Regions from separate parts of the Exiguobacterium sp. s128 genome, predicted to be linked through region 3. Evidence: riboswitches for the same ligand, from Rfam matches in the RefSeq annotation. Region 3 holds a riboswitch; each other region holds the start of a gene.
The links. A riboswitch is a leader RNA that binds a small molecule or an ion and turns the genes downstream of it on or off. The one in region 3 is predicted to bind lysine.
Positions count from the first base shown of each region.

Region 1: another riboswitch for lysine. It lies ahead of KNQ13_RS03455 (amino acid permease); the one in region 3 lies ahead of KNQ13_RS06870 (aspartate kinase).
Region 2: another riboswitch for lysine. It lies ahead of KNQ13_RS09960 (Na+/H+ antiporter NhaC family protein); the one in region 3 lies ahead of KNQ13_RS06870 (aspartate kinase).

Region 1 covers NZ_JACSMT010000005.1:41,304-48,381, reverse strand. The annotation lists partial or broken gene KNQ13_RS03475 (MFS transporter) at 80-628, opposite strand; gene KNQ13_RS03470 (TetR-like C-terminal domain-containing protein) at 556-801, shown strand; gene KNQ13_RS03465 (GGDEF domain-containing protein) at 839-1,930, opposite strand; gene KNQ13_RS03460 (MarR family winged helix-turn-helix transcriptional regulator) at 2,123-2,572, opposite strand; lysine riboswitch at 2,748-2,932, shown strand; gene KNQ13_RS03455 (amino acid permease) at 3,063-4,547, shown strand; gene KNQ13_RS03450 (hypothetical protein) at 4,674-4,856, shown strand; gene msrA (peptide-methionine (S)-S-oxide reductase MsrA) at 4,926-5,873, shown strand; gene KNQ13_RS03440 (DUF2252 domain-containing protein) at 5,946-7,078, shown strand, end outside.
Region 2 covers NZ_JACSMT010000023.1:19,434-26,511, reverse strand. The annotation lists gene KNQ13_RS09985 (ABC transporter permease subunit) at 1-251, opposite strand, end outside; gene KNQ13_RS09980 (ABC transporter ATP-binding protein) at 248-1,129, opposite strand; gene KNQ13_RS09975 (methyltransferase) at 1,170-1,802, opposite strand; gene KNQ13_RS09970 (heme oxygenase) at 1,888-2,226, shown strand; gene KNQ13_RS09965 (uracil-DNA glycosylase family protein) at 2,380-3,120, shown strand; lysine riboswitch at 3,190-3,365, shown strand; gene KNQ13_RS09960 (Na+/H+ antiporter NhaC family protein) at 3,471-5,054, shown strand; gene htpG (molecular chaperone HtpG) at 5,152-7,017, opposite strand.
Region 3 covers NZ_JACSMT010000012.1:42,391-49,468, forward strand. The annotation lists gene KNQ13_RS06855 (GNAT family N-acetyltransferase) at 1-330, shown strand, start outside; gene KNQ13_RS06860 (argininosuccinate synthase) at 449-1,654, shown strand; gene argH (argininosuccinate lyase) at 1,651-3,024, shown strand; lysine riboswitch at 3,091-3,268, shown strand; gene KNQ13_RS06870 (aspartate kinase) at 3,382-4,581, shown strand; gene KNQ13_RS06875 (aspartate-semialdehyde dehydrogenase) at 4,594-5,586, shown strand; gene dapA (4-hydroxy-tetrahydrodipicolinate synthase) at 5,608-6,489, shown strand; gene dapB (4-hydroxy-tetrahydrodipicolinate reductase) at 6,486-7,078, shown strand, end outside.

The DNA.
Region 1 (7,078 bases), on a different contig from region 3:
TAGCGATTTTATGAAGGAAGTGCAAAGACGAACGATTAAAAACCCGTCGACGATGTGCCGTCAACGGGTTTAAAAGGTCTTAATCCAGATTGGGTTCTTTTTTGCCATGCAGGAAAAAGGATAGAAGCAAGGCAAGCGCCGATAAGACGGTCGCGACCCAAAAGGCATCCGTGATTCCGTTGATCGTCGCTTGTTTCGTCAATTGGGAAATCCAACTGAGCGAAGCGGCTTGTGAACTGCCTAAGTGTTGACCAAGATCGCCTAAGTGTTGCGAAAGTGTCGGATCAAGTGTCGTGAACTGATTGGCGTCATCCGCAAGGTGTGCTGTCGTTTGACGTGTCATGACCGTCACGAGAATGGCCGTTCCGATCGAACCAGCGACTTGACGCAACGTATTTTGCGTCGCATTTCCGTGGGGAATCATCTTCATCGTCAAGGCATTCATACCTGCCGTCATGATTGGCATCATGATGAAGGCCATTCCGAACGAACGAAGCATATAGATACCCATGATGGAAGTATAAGACGTTTCCATATCGAGTGGGGTCAACTCCCATGTCCCATACGTCATCAGCGTCAGTCCAAAAATCGCGAGCGGTCGAATTCCGAATCGGTCAAACAGTCGACCGGGACTTATTGTTGAATTATGTCATTGGTGGACAACTTGGTTTATTGATATCGTGGCTCCGAAATGACCGGCCGTATTCTGCTTCGTATATGGCGGATCAACTGAGTCGGATGATCGTCTTCGGCACGGTCGAAAGTATCGGTTTTCCGAATCAAGAAGAGGATGGTATTTAAAAACCGCCCGATTACCACGAAGGTAAGGGCGGTTTGCTTATGCTTGTTCGAGTTCCAGTTGTTTAGTGTAAACAGTACTTCGATTGCGACCTGTATCTTTTGAATGATACAACGCCTTATCGGCTTGTTGTAAGGCTTCGAGGGAAGTATGGGAACCACTCGAGTGAGCAATTCCTAGTGAAATCGTGATTTGCAGATCGGGAACCATTGTCGTCGGGAAAAGATTTCGAGCGACGGTCGTCCGAGCCAGATCGGCGATTTTTTTGGCGTCGAGGGCAGGTTTACTGGGTAAGATGATTAAAAATTCTTCGCCGCCGTACCGTCCAACCAAGTCGTCCGGACGAGCTAGTGACGCGAGGGTCGTCCCGAGTTGGCGTAAGACGTCATCCCCGGCGTCATGACCATATGTATCGTTGACATGCTTAAAGAAATCAATATCAATCAGGATAAGAGAATAGCCATCTTCCGCTGAACCGACAAGAGACAGGGAGTCATCGAGCCGGCGACGGTTGGCAAGTCCGGTCAAAGCATCGGTCATGGCCAGCTTTTGCTGATACTGAATATTTTCAAAGTGTCGTCGTAGCTCCGCCAATAGATGATAGGTCACTAAACCGGCAATCAAGTTAAAGAAAATATAAGCGAGTGATATTTTGATGAAGGTCGACCAACTATTTGTTAAGAGATAGATCGCGGGTAAAGAATAGACGATTCCGATACCAACCATCAATTCAAAATGCCAGAGTGTCATTCGGGCGTATCGTCTGACGATGGCAATCGTCATGATAAACAATCCGATGACGATGGATGAAAGAATCGCGGCATCGATTTGTTCGACGGGCGTCAACGCAAAGCGTGTAACGACGATCATCAATCCTGTCACAAGTGCACTCGGCAATCCGCCGAACATCGTGGCGATGACGACAGGAACGATTCGTAAATCGACACGTGCCACATCGATTTGGATACTGTTGAACATCAAGAGCACGGCAATCAGTCCAGCAATCGCACCTAAGACGAGCCGGATGTTCAGATTCGTGTTCGGGGTAACCCGTGGTCGATTCCGAAACGGTAGAAACAAAAGAGTGATCGTTGTAAACAGTAGACAAAAATTGATGATGAAATTATTCATGATGGACAACAAATCCTCCCAGCTCCTTATACACACATTTCTAAGTAATATATTTCTAGTATACTCATTTTACTAACGGCAAGAAATGGAAAAATGTTAAGTGAAACAAGGAAAGTCGACAAAAAAGACAAAGTACACAGTCAAGTGAACTTTGTCCTAAGAAAAAAGTATATTTTTTTGAATGGCTATTTTTTATGAAGAAACAGCCTCTTCGTCCATCGTCAAGAGGATCTTATCAAACACATGGACCATCACATTTAGTTCTTCTTCCGTCAATGTACCGAAGCGTTCCTGCAGATACTTACGGCGGACGATTTCAAGTTCCCGAAAAGCGGCTTCGCCTTCGTCTGTCAATGCAAGGACAATCGATCTCCGGTCGTCAGTCGAACGCGTCCGCGTGACGAATCCTGCTTTGTAGAGACGATCAGTCAAAGCTGTTACCTGGCTTGTTGCAAGCTCAAACTGTTCTGCGAGTAAGGTCGGACGTTGAGGACCATTTTCAGATAAACTGCGTAAGATGAAAAATTCACTTCGGGTCGCAGTCCCTTCGAAGAGGCGGTTTAGTTCCCGACGTAGTGTCCGGAGAATCACACGCATTTGTTCCTCTAATCGATAGGTCAGTTGATCACGTTCTTGTGGCATTCATGCAACATCCTTTCTTTCGGTTAACTTCTATAGTTTAGTGTACTAAAAATATCGGGATTTTACCATGAACAGCACTAAATTCAAAAAAGGAATTGACAATTTAAAGACGATTTGTGTAACATGACGAAGTAATAATGAAATTTATAACTAACTTAATTAGTTCTCACTCAACCAGTGGGATGGAGGTTGCAATTCTTAAGAGTACAATCACGGATGTCGTCAAGCGGCAGATGAGGTGACTGAAAAGGAAGAATTGCCGAAATCAATCATCGCTTTGAAGATGATCGATTGGGATTAGATCAAACAGGTCTAATACTGTCACAAGTCAGATGTGATTTGTGGGGAGCTATCTTTCACGACGGTAGAATGAGGCGCATCCGTTTATTATGTTGCGTTCTCATCTTCCTTCTGGAAGGTGAGGGCGCTTTTTGTATATTCGATTCAAAAAGTGTCCTCTCAAAAATTAAAAAAGAGAGAAGCGAATGACATGAACAATTTAAATCTACAACCTCAAAGAAAACTCGATTCAACCGAAGAAGGGTTAAAACGTGGACTTCAGGCCCGTCATATGTCGATGATTGCGATTGGTGGGGCCATCGGAACCGGGTTATTCATTGCCTCAGGTGCCTCAGTTGCTGCTGCCGGACCTGGTGGTGCCTTGTTATCTTATACAGTCGTCGGACTGATGGTTTACTTCCTGATGACGAGTCTGGGTGAGATGGCAGCGTACATGCCAGTCGCCGGCTCATTTTCGACGTACGGTGCGAAATTCGTCGATCCATCGTTTGGTTTTGCGTTAGGTTGGAACTACTGGTACAACTGGGCAGTCACGATTGCCGTCGAACTTGTTGCGGCACAAATCGTCATGACCTATTGGTTCCCGGACGTACCGGGTTTTTACTTCAGTGCCATCTTCTTATTGTTGATGATTGGTTTAAATTTCTTCTCCGTTAAAGGTTTCGGAGAAGCAGAATATTGGTTTGCGATGATCAAAGTCGTTACCGTCATCATTTTCTTGATTGTCGGTGTCGCAATGATTTTCGGTGTCTTCACATCGGAAGCACCGGTCGGATTCAAAAACTTTGCATTAGGCGACGCACCGTTCGTCGGCGGTATTCCGGCCGTCATCGGTATCATCCTAGTCGCCGGTTTCAGTTTCCAAGGAACCGAACTTGTCGGAATTGCGGCAGGGGAGTCGGAAGATCCGGAAAAAAACGTGCCGAAAGCTGTGAAACAAGTCTTTTGGCGGATTCTTCTCTTTTATGTGTTCGCGATTTTCGTCATCGGGATGTTGATCCCGTACACAAGTCCGAACTTGGTGTCAAACGATATCACCGATGTAGCGGTCAGTCCGTTTACACTCGTCTTTGAAAAAGCCGGGCTTGCCTTCTCGGCAGCGTTAATGAACGCCGTCATCTTGACGTCTGTCTTATCAGCCGGGAACTCGGGGATGTACGCGTCGACACGGATGTTGTATACGCTCGCTCGTCAAGGTGATGCACCGAAGATGTTTGCTAAAGTTTCAAAAAACGGTGTCCCACGTAATGCTTTGCTCGCAACCGGTGCCATCGGGGCACTCTGTTTCCTGACGTCGATGTTTGGTGGTCAAGTGTATCTCTGGTTGCTCAATGCTTCCGGGATGACCGGATTCATCGCATGGCTCGGTATCGCAATCAGTCATTACCGTTTCCGGAAAGGGTTCGTCGCGCAAGGTCATTCGTTAAGTGACTTGCCTTACGTCGCGCCGGCATTCCCATTTGGACCATTGTTCGCCTTTGGACTGTGTTTCCTCGTCATCGTCGGTCAAAACTATGCCGCCTTCCTCGCGGATCAAATTGACTGGGTCGGAATTGCCGCGACATATATCGGTATTCCGCTGTTCCTTGCTTTTTGGTTAGGTCATAAATTTAAAAACCGGACATCGGTCGTTCCCTATGCAGAAATGGAATTCCCGAAGCATCCACGTCCGTAAGTTAAAAGTCGATCCCATGTGTGAACGGGATCGGCTTTTTTGTCGTGTCGTTGCTAGAAAAATGTTGAAAAACACAATCAAGCAGTAAAAAATCGATTAAGATAAAAGAAAACGGAGGCGACTACAGTGAATTATTGGTATCACTTTAAACGGGCATTCATTCCGATTGCGATTTTGCTTGTGACGTTAGCGATTTATCAGATGCTCTACCGGATGAACAATATCTGGTATTCGCTCGGCGGATTGATCTTAGTGTTCGCCGCGATTTATTTTGTCATGCGGCGCTTAAAAGCAAATCCGGAAGATTGACTGAGCAAGATAGTAGGGACGTGGCACGGAACGCGTTAAAATAGGCATATACAGAGGAGGGGAAGCTAGATGGCAAAAGCAATATTCGCAGGTGGCTGTTTTTGGTGCATGGTCAAGCCATTTCATAAATATGATGGTGTCGAACAAGTCATTTCCGGTTATACAGGTGGTCATACAGAAAACCCGACGTATAAAGAGGTCTGTTCAGAAACGACAGGACACTTAGAAGCCGTAGAAGTCACATATGATCCGTCCATCATCACGTATGAGGAATTACTCGAAATTTTTTGGCGACAAATTGATCCGACCGATGGCGGCGGACAGTTTAATGACCGGGGTCAATCGTATGAACCGGCTATCTTTTATGTCGACGAAGAACAAAAACAAGCAGCTGAACGTTCGAAAGCGGCGCTTGACGCATCCGGTCGGTTCTCGCGACCAGTAGCAGTCGATATCCGTCCGGCGAAACCGTTCTGGCCGGCAGAAGACTACCATCAGGATTATTACAAAAAAAATCCGTTCCGCTATCAGATGTATAGTGTGGGATCAGGTCGAGCAAAATTCGTCAAAGAAGCATGGAAAAATCAAGATAAAGAGCAGGAACTGAAACAACGTCTGACGCCAATCCAGTATAAGGTGACACAAGAAAGTGGAACAGAACCAGCTTTCCGAAATGAATACTGGGATGAAGAACGATCAGGTCTTTATGTCGATATCGTCGACGGAACACCACTCTTTACGTCAAAAGATAAATTTAACTCGAATTGCGGATGGCCAAGTTTTGCAAAACCGATTTCTGAAGACAAAATGGAAGTCACTCTTGATACGACACACGGCATGACACGGACAGAAGTCCGTTCGGCTGACGCAGACAGTCATCTTGGTCATATTTTTGATGACGGTCCAAAAGAGTTGGGTGGCTTACGCTACTGCATCAACTCAGCAGCTCTGCGCTTTATTCCGTTAGAAGAGCTTGAGACGGCAGGATATGGGGAATATAGAAAACACTTCGAATGAGTAAGACAGGCAGACAGCAAAGCGGATTCGTTTTGCTGTCTTTTTTTACAATTCTTTTAAGGAGGCGTTTTTATGTTCACACCGGTATATGAAGAAATACGACAATTGACGATCTCGAAAGTGTTGGATTTTTATGATCATGAAGTTCGCGGACTCGATGAAGCAGCGCGGCAAATAAAATATCAAAAGATGAGTACGAGTCCGTTTCTTTTTTTCCGTGGCAGTTCGCATCTCTTTTATTATGACTTGACGCGGATTCCGTTAGGATTCGATACACCGAGTGAGACGCCGACCTGGATTCAAGGGGATCTTCACTTCGAAAATTTTGGTGTCCATGGAAATGCTAAAGGTGAAATCATCTATGATGTCAACGACTTTGATGAAGGATACCTTGGGTCTTATCTATATGATTTGATTCGGATGGCAGTATCGGTTCAATTGTTTGCGAAGGAAGTCGGGTATGATCCGGAGCCGGCCATTACCGCCTACGTCCAGCATTACTTAGATGACTTGCGGGAATACGCAAAAGGCAAAAATCCAAGCAAGGTCTGTTTTACGATCGACAACACAAAAGGACCGATTCGGAAACTGATTAAAAAGGCAGAGAAAAAGAAAGCAGAATTGCTTGGTGAACGGACGACCGTCGTTGAAGGGCAACGGAAATTTTCTGATTTACCAGACATGAAACGGATAGATGCCGAGACGTATGCAGCAATCGAAGCTGTCTGGCCGGACTACATTGCTTCGATTGACCAAGAAGATCGGCAGGATGCCGCGTTTTATGATATCAAGGATATCGTCTATAAATTCGATAGCGGGACGGCATCGATTGGTCTTGAACGGTACTACATCCTCGTCGAAGGAGAGGGTGGTGAACACGAGGATTTGATTCTAGAAATGAAGCAGGCACAAACATCTGTTCCGTCACTCTTTTTACCGGTCTATCTGGAGGACGTCGAAGCGGTTCATCAAGGACGTCGTGTCGTGACATCACAAAAAGCGATGCAGGCACATGAAGATCCGTATCTTGGTTACGTGACGATGAACGGAAAAGAGTATTACCTTCGGGAACGTTCTCCCTACAAAAAGAAATTAAAAGCAAAGCATATCAAAAGCCAGGAAGACCTCGAAAACGTCCTTTCGATTCAAGGTCAAATTACCGCCAAAATCCATGCCCGGGCGGATAAGGACGCAGGAATTGACAT
Region 2 (7,078 bases), on a different contig from region 3:
ATTTGAAAGATCAATCCGTAATAATTACCGCCCAGTAAATCCAAGACGTTATCAAACCCGGTCACCTTGTCATACTGAAAGGCTTTTAAGACTTCCGGTGGCAACGCTTGAAGTTTCGCTTCGAGCAGACCACTCTTCATCATCGATGGATACAGTGCCGCAAGCATCAATAAATACAGACTCGTTCCAATGGCATACGCTGTAATCGGTTTTCCGTTATGCTTCAATAACGACCAAATGATGGTCATCATGGTGATTCCTCCTCACTATAATAATGTAAGAAGACGTGTTCCAAGTCATCCGCGGAAGAGTGAATCGTCCGCACATCATACTCCGTCAAGAAACGGATGACTTGATTTAAGGTCAATTGCTTCGTCGTCACAAAAGACACCTGATTCTGCATCCGTTCACTTCCGATTTGTCTGGCGAATTGTTCCGCATGTGCCCCTAACCCAAATTCAATCGTGTATTGTTTTCGACTCGACCGGACAAGCTCGTGAATATCGGCTTCGATGATGAGTCGTCCTTCTTTGATAAGGGCAGCCCGGTCACACGATTTTTCCATCTCCGGAAAATGGTGTGAACTCATTAAAATCGCTTTCCCCTGTTGTCGTTCTTCATCAATCAAGGCTAAGAAACGTTCCTGCATCAACGGATCAAGTCCACTCGTCGGTTCATCGAGCAGATAGACCGGTGCATCTTTCATGAAGCAGCCGACTAATGCCAGTTTCTGTTTCATCCCTTTCGACATCTTTCGAATTTTCGTTTTCGTCTCAAACGGAAAACGTTCCAACAATTCCAATTGACGTTCCGGTTTACTGTGATGTAATTTCTGCATCAAGTGTAGAATTTGCTCGCCTGTAAAATCACCAGGTAAATTGATTTCTCCTGGTAAGTAACCGACGATTCGTTTTACATCTTCTGTTTGGTTCCAGCAATCATAACCACCGATCGTCGCGTGACCGGAGTCCGCTCGAATCAAACCCATCAGTTGCCGGATCGCCGTTGACTTCCCCGCTCCGTTCGGTCCGATGAAACCAAATACCATCCCCGGTTCCACCGAAAAACTGACATCAAACAAACCTCGTTTCGGTGCAAATTCCTTCGTCACATGTTCCAAATGAATCATCCGAATCGCCTCACTTTTTTGGGAGATCACCGTTAGTACCTTATACCCGTTTTGGCACTTCTTGGGACAGACCGGTCCGATAAATGACAAATCGTTCGTCGTGATTTTTTTCAAACAATTCCTTTAAACGAACTTCTTCAATTTGTTCAAATACCGTTTGATGCTCTAAATAATACCGGTACTCATCTGCCGGATAATAAAGGATAAGATCGACCGGACGTGGATGCCGCTCGACAGACATCAGAATCTGGTCGACGACCTTCATAAATATTTGAATCGAAAATGGATTAAAAAAATAGCATGTCGTGACGTCATCCGGAATCGAATACGCTTCCGCATACGTATGTTCAAAACGAATGCTCCCCCGCCGCTTTTTCATCTTTTTCGTGTACGCCATCTGATTCGCAAGCGCATCCTCGTAAAACTGACCATTCATCTCAATTCCGATGACGGAACAATCAAACCGATCATGCAAGTAAAAATTCAACCGTCCTTTTCCGCACCCAAAATCAATCACCGTATCGGTCTGGTCAAACGGATAGACGGCACATAATTCCTCGAGTGCCGCGTAAGGAGTCGGCTCGTAACGGTTGTAGTGGCTGAAGGCGTTATAGAGATGTTGGACTTCGATCGTCTTGATGTGTAGACGTGCTTCATAATCTTGTTCATTCATAATGATGGATTCCTTCTTTCAAGCATTGTTGTTTCCATCGTACTATACTTAAAAGGTACACAATTCGATAAAAGGGGATGTTTTTATGATCGTCGTGACGAACCGGATCAAAGTCAAAAAAGGAATGGCTGCTGCACTCGCACCACGCTTTACTCGCCCAAGTGGTCTTGACTCGATGAAGGGATTTGTTCGTGTCGAAGTTTTACTGACTCAAGGTCTCGAAGAACACGATGAAATGAACGTCAACATGTACTGGGAAGACATGAAGGATTTTGAAGCATGGCGGAACAGTGATGATTTTAAAGAGTCCCATAAACGTCCTGCTCCGTCAGACGGCAAACAAGAAGAATCTCCGATGCTTGGAAGTGAAATCATCACCTACGAAGTCGCTTCCGTCAAAGAACGGACTTCTGCTTCTTCTTGATCCCACCTACTGAAAACCTTGCGTCCATTCTGGATTCAGGGTTTTTCTGTCTTCACTCCAAAAGACCCTCCACTATATTGATATGGGTGTAAATTGTATGTAATACCATTATTTGTTATCATAAGTCCAACACAGAAAGAGAGAGGACTTATCATGCTGAATTCATTGTCTATTTTCGAACAGGCCATTCGGACTTTACCGATTGACCGCCCTCTGACACGTCAGGATTTATGCGTGGACAGTTTTTTATTACAACAGGATCAGGGTTTATCCGTCTATTATTCACCGATCGGCGAATACATCAATCATTCTGCGAAAATCGTCTTCATTGGAATCACACCCGGATTTGAACAGATGCGAATTGCTTACGAAGAAGCCGCTGACGCCTTTCATCATGGTGCGACAATCGAGGAAACGTCGAAAATCGTCAAATACAGTGCCAGTTTTGCTGGTCCGATGCGTCGTAATTTGACAATGATGTTGGATGAGCTCGAATTAAATCGTCTACTAAAGATTCCTTCCACAGCAACCTTATTTCATACAGATCAGGAACTGTTGCACACGACTTCGATTCTGAGACATCCTGTTTTTTACCGGGATAAAAATTATACGGGACATCAACCGAAAATCGACCGGACCCCCCTTCTGCAACATTACGCGTATGAACATTTTGCCGCTGAGCTGAATCAGTTACCCCATCCGGTCATCCTCGTTCCGTTTGGACGTGTTGTCGAGTCTACGGTCCGGACATTACTGCATCAAGGGCGCATCAAAAAACATACCGTATTATTTGGTTTCCCTCACCCTTCCGGTGCAAACGGACACCGAAAGCGACAGTTTGAAGAAAATAAAGATTATTTACTGAAGCAGTTGACGTCCTACTTCAATATTTAACAAACAGACTTGAAACTATTTTCTGAAATATGATAAAGTTTTCTTATGAAAAGAATATGACTATTCTATCGATGAGGTAGAGGCGCGGTCTCAAAAAGTATTTGGTCTGAGGATGACAACAAAGACGATCAAAGAAAGGTGATGCCGCCGAAGTATCGTCATGTGTCAGACTTGACGATGCTGGTCGAATTGGGAAATACCCGTTCGATTGCCATACGTATGTTGTATGGAGCGCTCCAATTCGGCTAAGAAAGACGCATCCAGCAAGGGTGTCGGCTTTGTTGCCGGTGCCCTTGCTTTTTTGTATGCAATGGGTCTCATCTTCTAAAAAAAGAGGAGGAACCACAACCATGGTCAACTATTCAGATTCCATCGTCGCGCTTGCGCCGGCGGTCATCGCCATCGTCTTGGCGATCGTCACACGAAAGGTCGTCATCTCACTCGGTGTCGGGATTTTAATCGGTGCGTTACTGCTTCATCGTTTTAATCCAATCGACACGGTCGTTTATCTCGGCAAAAACATCTTCAGTCTGTTTTGGGCAGATGGTGCATTAAATGAATGGAACGTCTTATTACTCGTTTTCTTACTTTTACTGGGTGTCTTATCGACATTGATTCAAACATCCGGTGGTGCTCGTGCCTTCGGCGAATGGGCAACGACCCACGTCAAGACGGCACGTGGTGCACGTCTCGCCGCTTTTGGTTTAGGGATCTTAATCTTTATTGATGATTACTTCAACAGTCTTGCTGTCGGAAACGTCAGTCGCCCGTTGACGGACCGTCGTGGTGTCTCGCGTGCCAAACTGGCTTATATCATCGATTCCACTGCTGCACCGGTCTGTGTCATCAGTCCATTATCGAGTTGGGGTGCGTTCATCATCTCGATCATCGCCGGGATCTTAACGACACATTCGATCACTGATTATTCGGCGTTTAGTGCCTTCATGATGATCGTGCCGTTAAACTTCTATGCCATCTTTGCTTTATTACTGACACTTTACATCGCCTATACCGGGATTGCTGTTGGACCGATGCGGACGCACGAGTTACGTGCACTTCAAGGTGAATTGTTTGATACAAACAAAGGAACACCGATGGGCATGGCAGAAGAAGTCAAGGAACACGATGGTGGAAAAGTCCGTGACTTAGTTGTTCCGATTGTCGTGTTAGTCATCGCAACCGTCACTGCTCTTCTGTGGACAGGTGCTCAAGCCTTAGCTGCTGACGATCGTCCCTTCACATTGATCGGTGCGTTCGAAGCGACCGATGTCACACGTTCGCTCGTTGCTGGTGTCGTCATCAGTTTAGTGGTTGCCTTCTTGATGTTGATCGGCCGGAAGATTCCGGCACGTGAGTATCGCATCAGCATCTGGGCTGGAATGAGATCCATGTGGCCAGCCGTCGTCATCCTGTTGTTCGCCTGGACCATCATTGCCGTCATCGGTGACATGAAGACCGGCGACTATCTCGCAAGTTTCGTCAGCAAATCAATTCCTGCTTCCTATCTGCCGTTCCTGTTGTTCTTGATCGCGAGTATCATGGCATTCTCAACCGGAACGAGTTGGGGAACATTCGGTATCATGTTACCGATCGGTGCTGACCTCATCATGGCGGTTGAGCCGAGTCTGTTGCTACCAACGCTTGCAGCTGTCCTTGCCGGATCAGTCTTCGGTGACCACTGTTCGCCGATTTCCGATACGACGATTCTCAGCTCGACCGGTGCCGGATCCCACCACATCGATCACGTCACGACACAATTGCCGTATGCGTTGATTGGTGCAGCAACGTCGGCTGTCGGGTACCTTATGCTCGGTGTCACCGGTTCGTCTGTCTTCGGATTCATCGGTGCGCTTGTCGCCTTCATGATTTTCCTCGTCATGTTGAACGTGCTGTCACGACGCGGTGAAGTCCCGTCGCAACTTCGTTCTGAATAAACCAAGCCTGTTAAACTGTTTCCATTCAAAAGCCGGACCCGATTAAAAAATCGGATCCGGCTTTTTTACATGAATTTTGGTTATTGCTGGAACCGGATCAAACCATCAACGCACAGACTTCGTTCGCAAACGCGACCGGATCTTCAATTGGTAATCCTTCCATCAATAACGCTTGTTGGTACATCAATTTCGTATACCGTTCGAATTTCGGACGATCTGCTGCATACGCTGCTTCGATTGCTTTGAAGACGTCATGTGACGTATTCAGTTCGAGGATCTTCACCGCTGCGACATCTTGATTGTTCGGCATCGCCTTAAGGATTTTCTCCATTTCAATCGATACGGCACCATCTGTCGCGAAGCAAACCGGATGTGATTTCAAGCGCGACGATGCTTTGACTTCTTTGACTTGTCCCGCCAGTACGTCCTGCATCGCTGTAAACATCTCGACTTGTGTCTCTGTCGTTTCTGCCTGGTCCGTTTGCTCGATGCCAAGATCACTGCTCGTCACGGACTTAAATTCTTTTCCGTCGTAGTTGAGAAGCATCTGAATCGCAAACTCATCAATCTCTTCCGTAAAATAGAGGATATCGAATCCTTTGTCCTTGACGAGCTCTGATTGTGGCAGCTTATCCAACCGATCCGTGCTTTCTCCTGACGCATAATAAATATACTTCTGCTCTTCCGGCATCGCTGCGACGTATTCTGCGAGCGTCACTAATTTTTTCTCTTTTGCCGAATGGAACAAGACGAGTTCTTTTACGCTGTCCTTGTGCATTCCGTAATCGTTATAGATGCCAAACTTCAGTTGACGGCCAAAGGCTTGGTAAAACGTCTCGTATTTCTCCCGGTCGTCACGAAGTAATGCCTCGAGTTGTGTTTTGATTTTGCTTTGGATGTTCTTCGCAATTAATTTTAACTGACGGTCGTGCTGCAACATTTCGCGCGAGATGTTGAGCGACAAGTCTTCTGAATCGACCATTCCTTTGACGAAACTGAAATGATCCGGCAACAGATCACTGCATTTTTCCATGATCAAGACACCGTTCGCATACAGTTCGAGTCCCTTTTCGAACTCTTTCGAATAGTAATCAAACGACGGTTGCTCGGGAATGAACAAAATTGATTGATACCGGACGGCGCCATCCGCACTAATATGGATATGTTTGACTGGTGTATCGAATCCATACCGTTTTTCTTGATAGAAGTTGACATAGTCTTCATCCGTCAGTTCCCGTTTGTTTTTTCGCCAGATCGGGATCATGCTGTTGACTGTCTTCATGACCGTCACGTCTTCTGTTTCGTCCGATCCTTCGACCGGGCGCTGTTCCGTTTCTTCCATCTCGATCGGATAGCGGATGAAATCCGAGTACTTTTTGATGATACTCCGAAGACGGTACGGCTCTAAGTATTCATCGTAGTTCTCTTCTTCTTCGTTTGCTTTGATATGAAGTGTGATGTCCGTTCCGACTGTTTCTTTGTCGACCTCTTCGATCGTGTACCCGTCTATTCCGTGCGACTCCCACTTATAGGCGACGTCACTGCCAAACGGTTTCGTCACGACGGTCACGGTATCAGCGACCATGAAGGCGGAATAAAAACCGACTCCGAACTGCCCGATGATGTCATGGCCGTCTTTTGATTCGTTTTCCGCTTTAAAGGCAAGCGAACCACTTTTCGCAATCGTTCCGAGGTTTTCTTCCAGCTCTTCTTTTGTCATCCCGATTCCTGTGTCACGTAAAATCAGTTGACGTGTTTCTTTGTTCGGCTCAATCGTAATCTTGTAGGCTTCTTTGTCAAACGTCATCGTCTCGTCCGTCAACGCCTTATAATAAATCTTGTCCATTGCATCACTGGCGTTCGAAATCAACTCACGTAAAAAGATTTCCTTATGTGTGTAGATGGAATGAATCATCATTTCGAGCAATCGTTTAGATTCTGCTTTGAATTGTTTCGTTTCCATGTTCGATACCCCCTGTTGTTTTTAGCACTCAAGTCATTAGAGTGCTAATTCACTTCCATTA
Region 3 (7,078 bases):
GAATATGATACACATGACGAAACGGCAATCCATCTCCTCGTTCTCGATGAGATGAATCGTCCGGTGGCGACGGGCAGAACCCGCCCGTATGACGAGCAACGGATGAAGGTGGAACGTGTCGCCACGCTTGCTGCGACACGCGGAAAAGGGTATGGCGGTGAACTGATGCGGGCGATGGAACGGATTGCACGCCGTGAAGGACGGACGATTTTGACGCTTGGTGCGCAAGTCCAGGCGATTCCCTTTTATCAAGGACTTGGTTATGCCATCGTCTCGGATGAATTTGATGATGCCGGGATTCCGCATCGGACGATGGAGAAGAAAATTTGATGGAATTTGATGAGAAATCCTGAAAAAGGGTTTCTTTTTTTTGATATCTATGTATATATATAATTCATAGTGAATTTTTATACAGATAGATACAGTCGACTTCAAGGAGGAATTGGGAATGACGAAACAAAAATTGATTTTAGCGTATTCAGGTGGACTTGATACTTCGGTCGCCATCAAATGGTTGAGCAAGGACTATGATGTCGTCGCGTTATGCATGGATGTCGGTGAAGGAAAAGATTTGACGGTCATCAAAGAAAAAGCATTGCTCGTCGGAGCCGTCGAATCGATCGTTCTTGATGTCAAAGAGGAGTTTGCGAACGAGTTTGTTTTGCCAGCCCTTCAATATGGAGCACATTATGAAGGAGCTTATCCTTTGATTTCGGCACTATCCCGTCCGTTGATCGCTGAAAAACTGGTCGAAGTGGCCCATGCGCACGGCGCAACGGCAGTCGCTCACGGCTGTACCGGAAAAGGAAATGACCAAGTCCGGTTTGAAGTCTCGGTCGCGGCCCTCGATCCGTCACTCGAAGTCATCGCGCCAGTCCGGGAGTGGAAATGGTCACGGGAAGAAGAGATTGCCTATGCTAAGGAAAATGATGTCCCGATCCCGATTAACCTCGACAGCCCGTATTCAATTGATATGAATCTTTGGGGACGGAGTAACGAGTGTGGCGTCCTTGAAAACCCGTGGACAGAACCTCCGCAAGATGCGTATGCGTTGACGGTGGCACCGGAAGAAGCACCGGATCAAGCAGAAGAAATCGTCATCGGTTTTGAAGCGGGTGTACCGACTTCAATCAATGGAACAGCCTATCCACTCGCAAAACTGATCACAGAACTCAACATCATCGCCGGGGCACATGGCGTCGGACGGATTGACCATGTCGAGAACCGTCTTGTCGGGATCAAGTCACGTGAAGTGTATGAGTGCCCGGGTGCAACGGTTTTACTTAAAGCACATGCTGCTTTAGAGACAATCACGCTGACTAAGGATGTTGCTCACTTCAAACCGATTTTAAGCAAACAATATGCAGAGACGATTTATAACGGATTGTTCCACGCACCGTTAACAAAAGGACTGAAAGCCTTCTTGACAGCGACACAACAAGATGTGACGGGCGAAGTCCGCGTCAAACTGTACAAAGGGAACGCGACCGTTACAGGACGTCAGTCAACTGTTTCGCTGTATGACGAGAAACTCGCGACTTACACAAAAGAAGATGCATTTGATCACGAAGCGGCAAAAGGATTCATTAAATTGCATGGTCTAGCGATTGCGACACATGCAAGTGTCCATCGTCAGGAAGGCGTGAAAAAATGACGAAACTATGGGGCGGACGGTTTACGGAAAGTGCTTCCGCTCAGGCGGAGGCATTCGGCGCATCGATTTCATTTGATCAAAAATTGGCGGCTGTCGATTTACAAGGCAGCTTGGCCCATGCACAGATGTTATACGAACAAGGAATTCTCGAGGAGACGGAATGGAAACAAATCGAAGCCGGTCTGCAACGATTACGACAGACGATTGATCAGCATGTCTATTCGCTTGCAGATGAAGACATCCATATGAATCTCGAACGGTTGTTGACGGAGCAGATTGGTCCCGTCGCCGGGAAGTTGCATACAGCACGCAGTCGAAACGACCAAGTCGCGACCGATCTCCATCTTTGGATGGAGCAACATGTGCTCGAACTGTTGACGAGTATCCGTAACTTACAATCTGTCATCACGGGACAGGCAGATCAGCACATCGAAACAATCATGCCCGGTTATACGCATCTCCAACGGGCCCAACCGATTTCGCTGGCCCATCATTTACTTGCCTATTTTTGGATGTTTGAACGGGATGCCGATCGATTAACGGATAACTTGAAGCGGATTCGGATGTCGCCACTCGGTGCCGGTGCACTTGCCGGGACGACGTTCCCGATCGATCGGTTCAAATCAGCCGAGTTGCTTGGTTTTGAGCACGTCTATCCGAATAGTTTAGACGCCGTCTCGGATCGTGATTTTGTCATCGAATATCTCGGAATCGCCTCGACAGTCATGATGCACCTGTCGCGGTTCTGTGAAGAAATCATCATCTGGGCGTCGCAAGAGTTTTCTTTCATCGAGTTATCTGATGCGTTCTCGACCGGTTCAAGCATGATGCCACAGAAAAAGAATCCGGACTTCGCGGAATTGATTCGTGGGAAGACAGGACGGGTATATGGAAACTTGATGGGGTTCTTGACGACGATGAAAGCATTACCACTCGCTTACAATAAAGATATGCAAGAAGATAAGGAAGGCGTCTTTGATACGGCTGATACGGTGTTACAATCGGTTCAGATTTTTACCGGGATGCTTGAATCCGCTACGTTTAAGACAGAAGCGCTCAAGAAGGCGACGATGCAAGACTTCTCGAATGCAACGGAACTGGCAGATTATTTGGTCACAAAAGGCATACCCTTCCGTGAAGCACACGAAATCGTCGGGAAAGCCGTCCTGCATTGCGTCCAATCAAATTGTTTCTTAAAAGATTTGACGCTTGTGACGTATCAGACGTTCCATCCGGTAATCGGGGAAGACGTCTATCCGTTACTTGATCCGGTTCAAGCCGTCGCACGACGGGGAAGCTATGGTGGGACTGGTTTTGATGCTGTCCGAGAACAATTGACATCGGCGAAGCAGAAGCTGGAAGAAGGATAAAAATCAAAAAAGTTTGGCAAATCACTGGATTTAACAAAAAATGTTTGCTATAACTGTAACTAACAACCGACAGATAGAGGCGCGGATGACATCAGTAGCAACACTGACAAAGGCAAGCATGCCAAGTGATGTGAAAGGGGAAATCCGCCGAAGTGAACAGGAAAATGCTTTTTCCTGATTGCTGGTACAACGGTTAAGATCCGTTGTACTGCCGAAACCCACGTTTCGGAGCGCTATCTTACGTAAAAGAACGTATGACACTGTCATCGTTTGTCCGATCGTGATAACGACGGGCCGTAGGAACGCTCCTACCGGCCCGTCGTTTTTTTCTGTTTCGGGACAAAAGGAGATAGGATTGTGACAACTGTACTTAAATTTGGTGGTAGTTCGGTTGCGACTGTCGAACAGATTCAGTCTATTGCGAATTATTTGAAGAATCGGACGGATCAAGGTGAAAAATTAGTCGTCGTCGTATCAGCAATGGGGAAAATGACAGACTCCTTGATTGCGCAGGCCCAGGCAATCACGGATCGGCCGGAACGCCGTGAACTCGATCGTCTGCTTGCGATTGGTGAGGAACAGACAATCTCGCTCCTTAGTATTGCCTTGAACTCACTCGGGACAAAAGCACTGTCGCAGACAGGTGCTCAAGCCGGCATCAGTACGATGGGGCTCCATACGAAAAGTAAAATCAAACAGATTGATGGTGGATTGCTTCGGAAAAAACTGGAGACCTACGATGTCATCATCGTTGCTGGTTTCCAAGGAGTCAATGAACTGGGGGATGTCACGACACTCGGACGTGGCGGATCCGATACGACTGCCGTCGCACTGGCAGCCGTTCTCGATAAACGCTGTGAAATCTATACGGACGTCGATGGAGTATATACGGCAGATCCACGGATTCATGCCGCGGCCCAACCGATTCCACATATTTCATATGATGAGATGATGGAAATGAGTGCGCTCGGATCAAAAGTCATGGAGATGCGTAGTGTCGAGCTTGGTAAAAAATATGGTGTGCATATCTTTGTTGGGAAAACACTTGAATCGGAAAGAGGGACTTGGATCATGGAGGTAACGGAAACGATGGAACAAAAAGCGGTCACGAGTGTCAGTGTGACGAAAAACGTCATGACAGTATCGATTAAACATGTACCGCAGACGAACTCAGCGGTCGCGGATATCTTTGAATTGTTATCGGGTCGTCACGTCAACATCGATATGATCAGTCAGACGACGTTTGACAGTGACATCTTCCTCTCCTTCTCTTGTCCGTTAGACGAAGAAGAGTTTTTGGAAGAAGCGTTGCAGGACATCATGGAACGTTTTCCAACGGTAAAGGTTGATCGGCATAACCAACACGCTAAATTATCCGTTGTCGGAATCGGGATGCGTGACGCAACCGGGGTCGCCTCAAAATTATTTGCGACATTCCGGGCAGAAAATATCACGTTTTATCAAGTTACGACATCAGAAATCAGTATTTCGTATACGATTGCTCAAGCCGATATCGAACGAACGGTCGCAGCGATTGCAAACGCATTTGAATTGTAAGGAGGAAATGAGATGTATCATGTAGCAGTCATTGGCGCAACGGGCGCTGTCGGACAAAAAATGTTACAAGTCTTGGCCGAACTCGATTTTCCAGTTCGTCAGATTTCAGCCTATGCGTCCGCGCGTTCCGCAGGCAAAACGGTTCAATTTAAAGGACAAGACATCATGATTCAAGCCTTGTCGGAGCAGATTACAGATGACGGAATCGATGTTGCCTTGTTCGCAGCGGGGGGAACAATCAGTGAACAGTATGCACCGTTACTTGCGAACGCAGGGACACTCGTCGTTGATAATTCAAGTGCTTTCCGGATGCAAGCCGGTATCCCGCTTGTCGTTCCGGAAGTGAACCCCGAAGCGATCGGACCGAAAAACCGGCTGATTGCAAATCCGAACTGTTCGACCATTCAATCCGTCGTCGCCCTGGCGCCGTTACAACAATTTGGACTGAAACGCGTCAACTATACGACGTATCAAGCCGTGTCCGGTTCGGGACAAAAAGGGATCGAAGATTTAGCACGGGGAAGTCGTGGTGAAGAACCGGTCAATTATCCGCATCCGATTTTTGATAATATCTTGCCGCATATCGATGTGTTTTTACCGGACGGTTATACAAAAGAAGAACAAAAAATGATCGATGAAACACGAAAAATCTTTCAGTTGCCGGAGTTGCCGGTCAGTGCGACATGTGTCCGCGTACCGGTCACGAATGCCCACTCGGTTGCGATCAACGTGACGTTCGAGCAGGAGACGACAGTTGAAGCGATTCGCGCTGCATTGATTGACGCACCAGGTGTCGTCCTTGTCGACGATGTCAGTCAAAATCAATACCCGATGCCGCTTGACGCGAGTGGAACAGATGATGTCTATGTCGGACGGATTCGTCAGGATCAAAGTTTCCCGAATACGTTCCATATTTGGTGTGTTGCCGATAACATCCGGAAAGGTGCTGCATCGAACGCTGTCCAAGTGGCGCGCCAAGCGCTCGAAAGTTCAATCCATTCTTAAAAAACCGAGGAGGAACCTGATATGTTTAGAGGAGCAGGAACAGCACTCGCCACACCGTTCACATCAACGGGTGAACTGGACTTAACGGTATTTGAACAACTGATCGAACAGCAACTCGCAGCAAACATTCAAGCACTTGTCGTCGGTGGGACGACAGGAGAAGGATCGACGCTGACGAACACAGAATTTGAGACGTTGCTGACGACGGCTGTCCGTGTGACAGCTGGACGTGTCCCGGTCATTGCCGGAACAGGGACGAACAATACGGCTCAAACGATTGAAAAAACACAAACAGCGGCACGCCTCGGAGCAGATGCGGCGATGCTCGTGACACCTTATTACAATAAGACGTCGCAAGCAGGGCTCGTGGCTCACTTTACGGCTGTTGCCGATGCTGTTGACCTACCGATCATGTTATATAACGTCCCGTCCCGAACAGGTGTCGCAATTGCTGTCGAGACGGCAGTGACGTTATCGAAACACCGAAACATCCAAGCGTTCAAAGAAGCGAGTGGGGATGTCAGTTTCATGGGAGAACTGATGACGGCCTTACCAAAAGACTTTGCTGTTTTCTGTGGCAATGACGACCAGATCCTGCCGTACATGGCATGGGGGGCACAAGGTGTGATTTCCGTCTTGTCGAATCCATACCCAGCGGAAACGCAGGCACTTGCAGAAGCCTTGCTCGAAAATGATTACGAAACGGCTCGTCGCCTCCAGAGTGATCTGATGCCCGTCATTTCCGCCTTGTTCAGCGATGTCAATCCGATCCCGGTCAAAGCAGCTCTTGAAGAAATCGGAATTGCCGTTGGAGCACCTCGTCTGCCGCTCGTCCGTCAGTCGGATGCGGGACATGCTCACTTGATTGAGACGATGCGAAGTTATAAAGGAGTGGTTGGATGAAACTTGCCATTCACGGATACGGCGCAACGGGACATTACGTCCATGAACTGGCACCGGACGCGGTCGTTGCGGTAATTGATAAAACAAAGACCGCTGCAGATGTTCCCTCATACGGAACGCTCGCAGAGCTAGAGGAATCAGTCGATGCAATCATTGACTTTTCGCATCCAAGTTTGTTGCCGGACTTACTGGAATACGGTCTGAAGACGAAAACACCACTCGTCATCGCGACGACCGGTTTCTCGGAAGCGGAATTGCAGACGATTCGCGACGCCTCAAAACAGATTCCAATTTTCCAATCGTATAACATGTCGTTTGGGATTGCGATGATGCAACAGTTGTTAAAGACACTGGTGCCGCTCGCCGGAGCATTCGACATCGAACTGCTTGAGAAACACCATAATCAAAAAGTCGATGCACCAAGCGGGACAGCGGAACTGTTGTTGCGGACGATACAAGACCTGCGGGATGTCAAACCGGTCTACGAACGGGAATCGACACGCGAGAAGCGGGAAGCAAACGAAATTGGGATGCACTCGATGCGTGGCGGAACGATCTTCGGGGAACATGAAGTATTATTCGCCGGCGT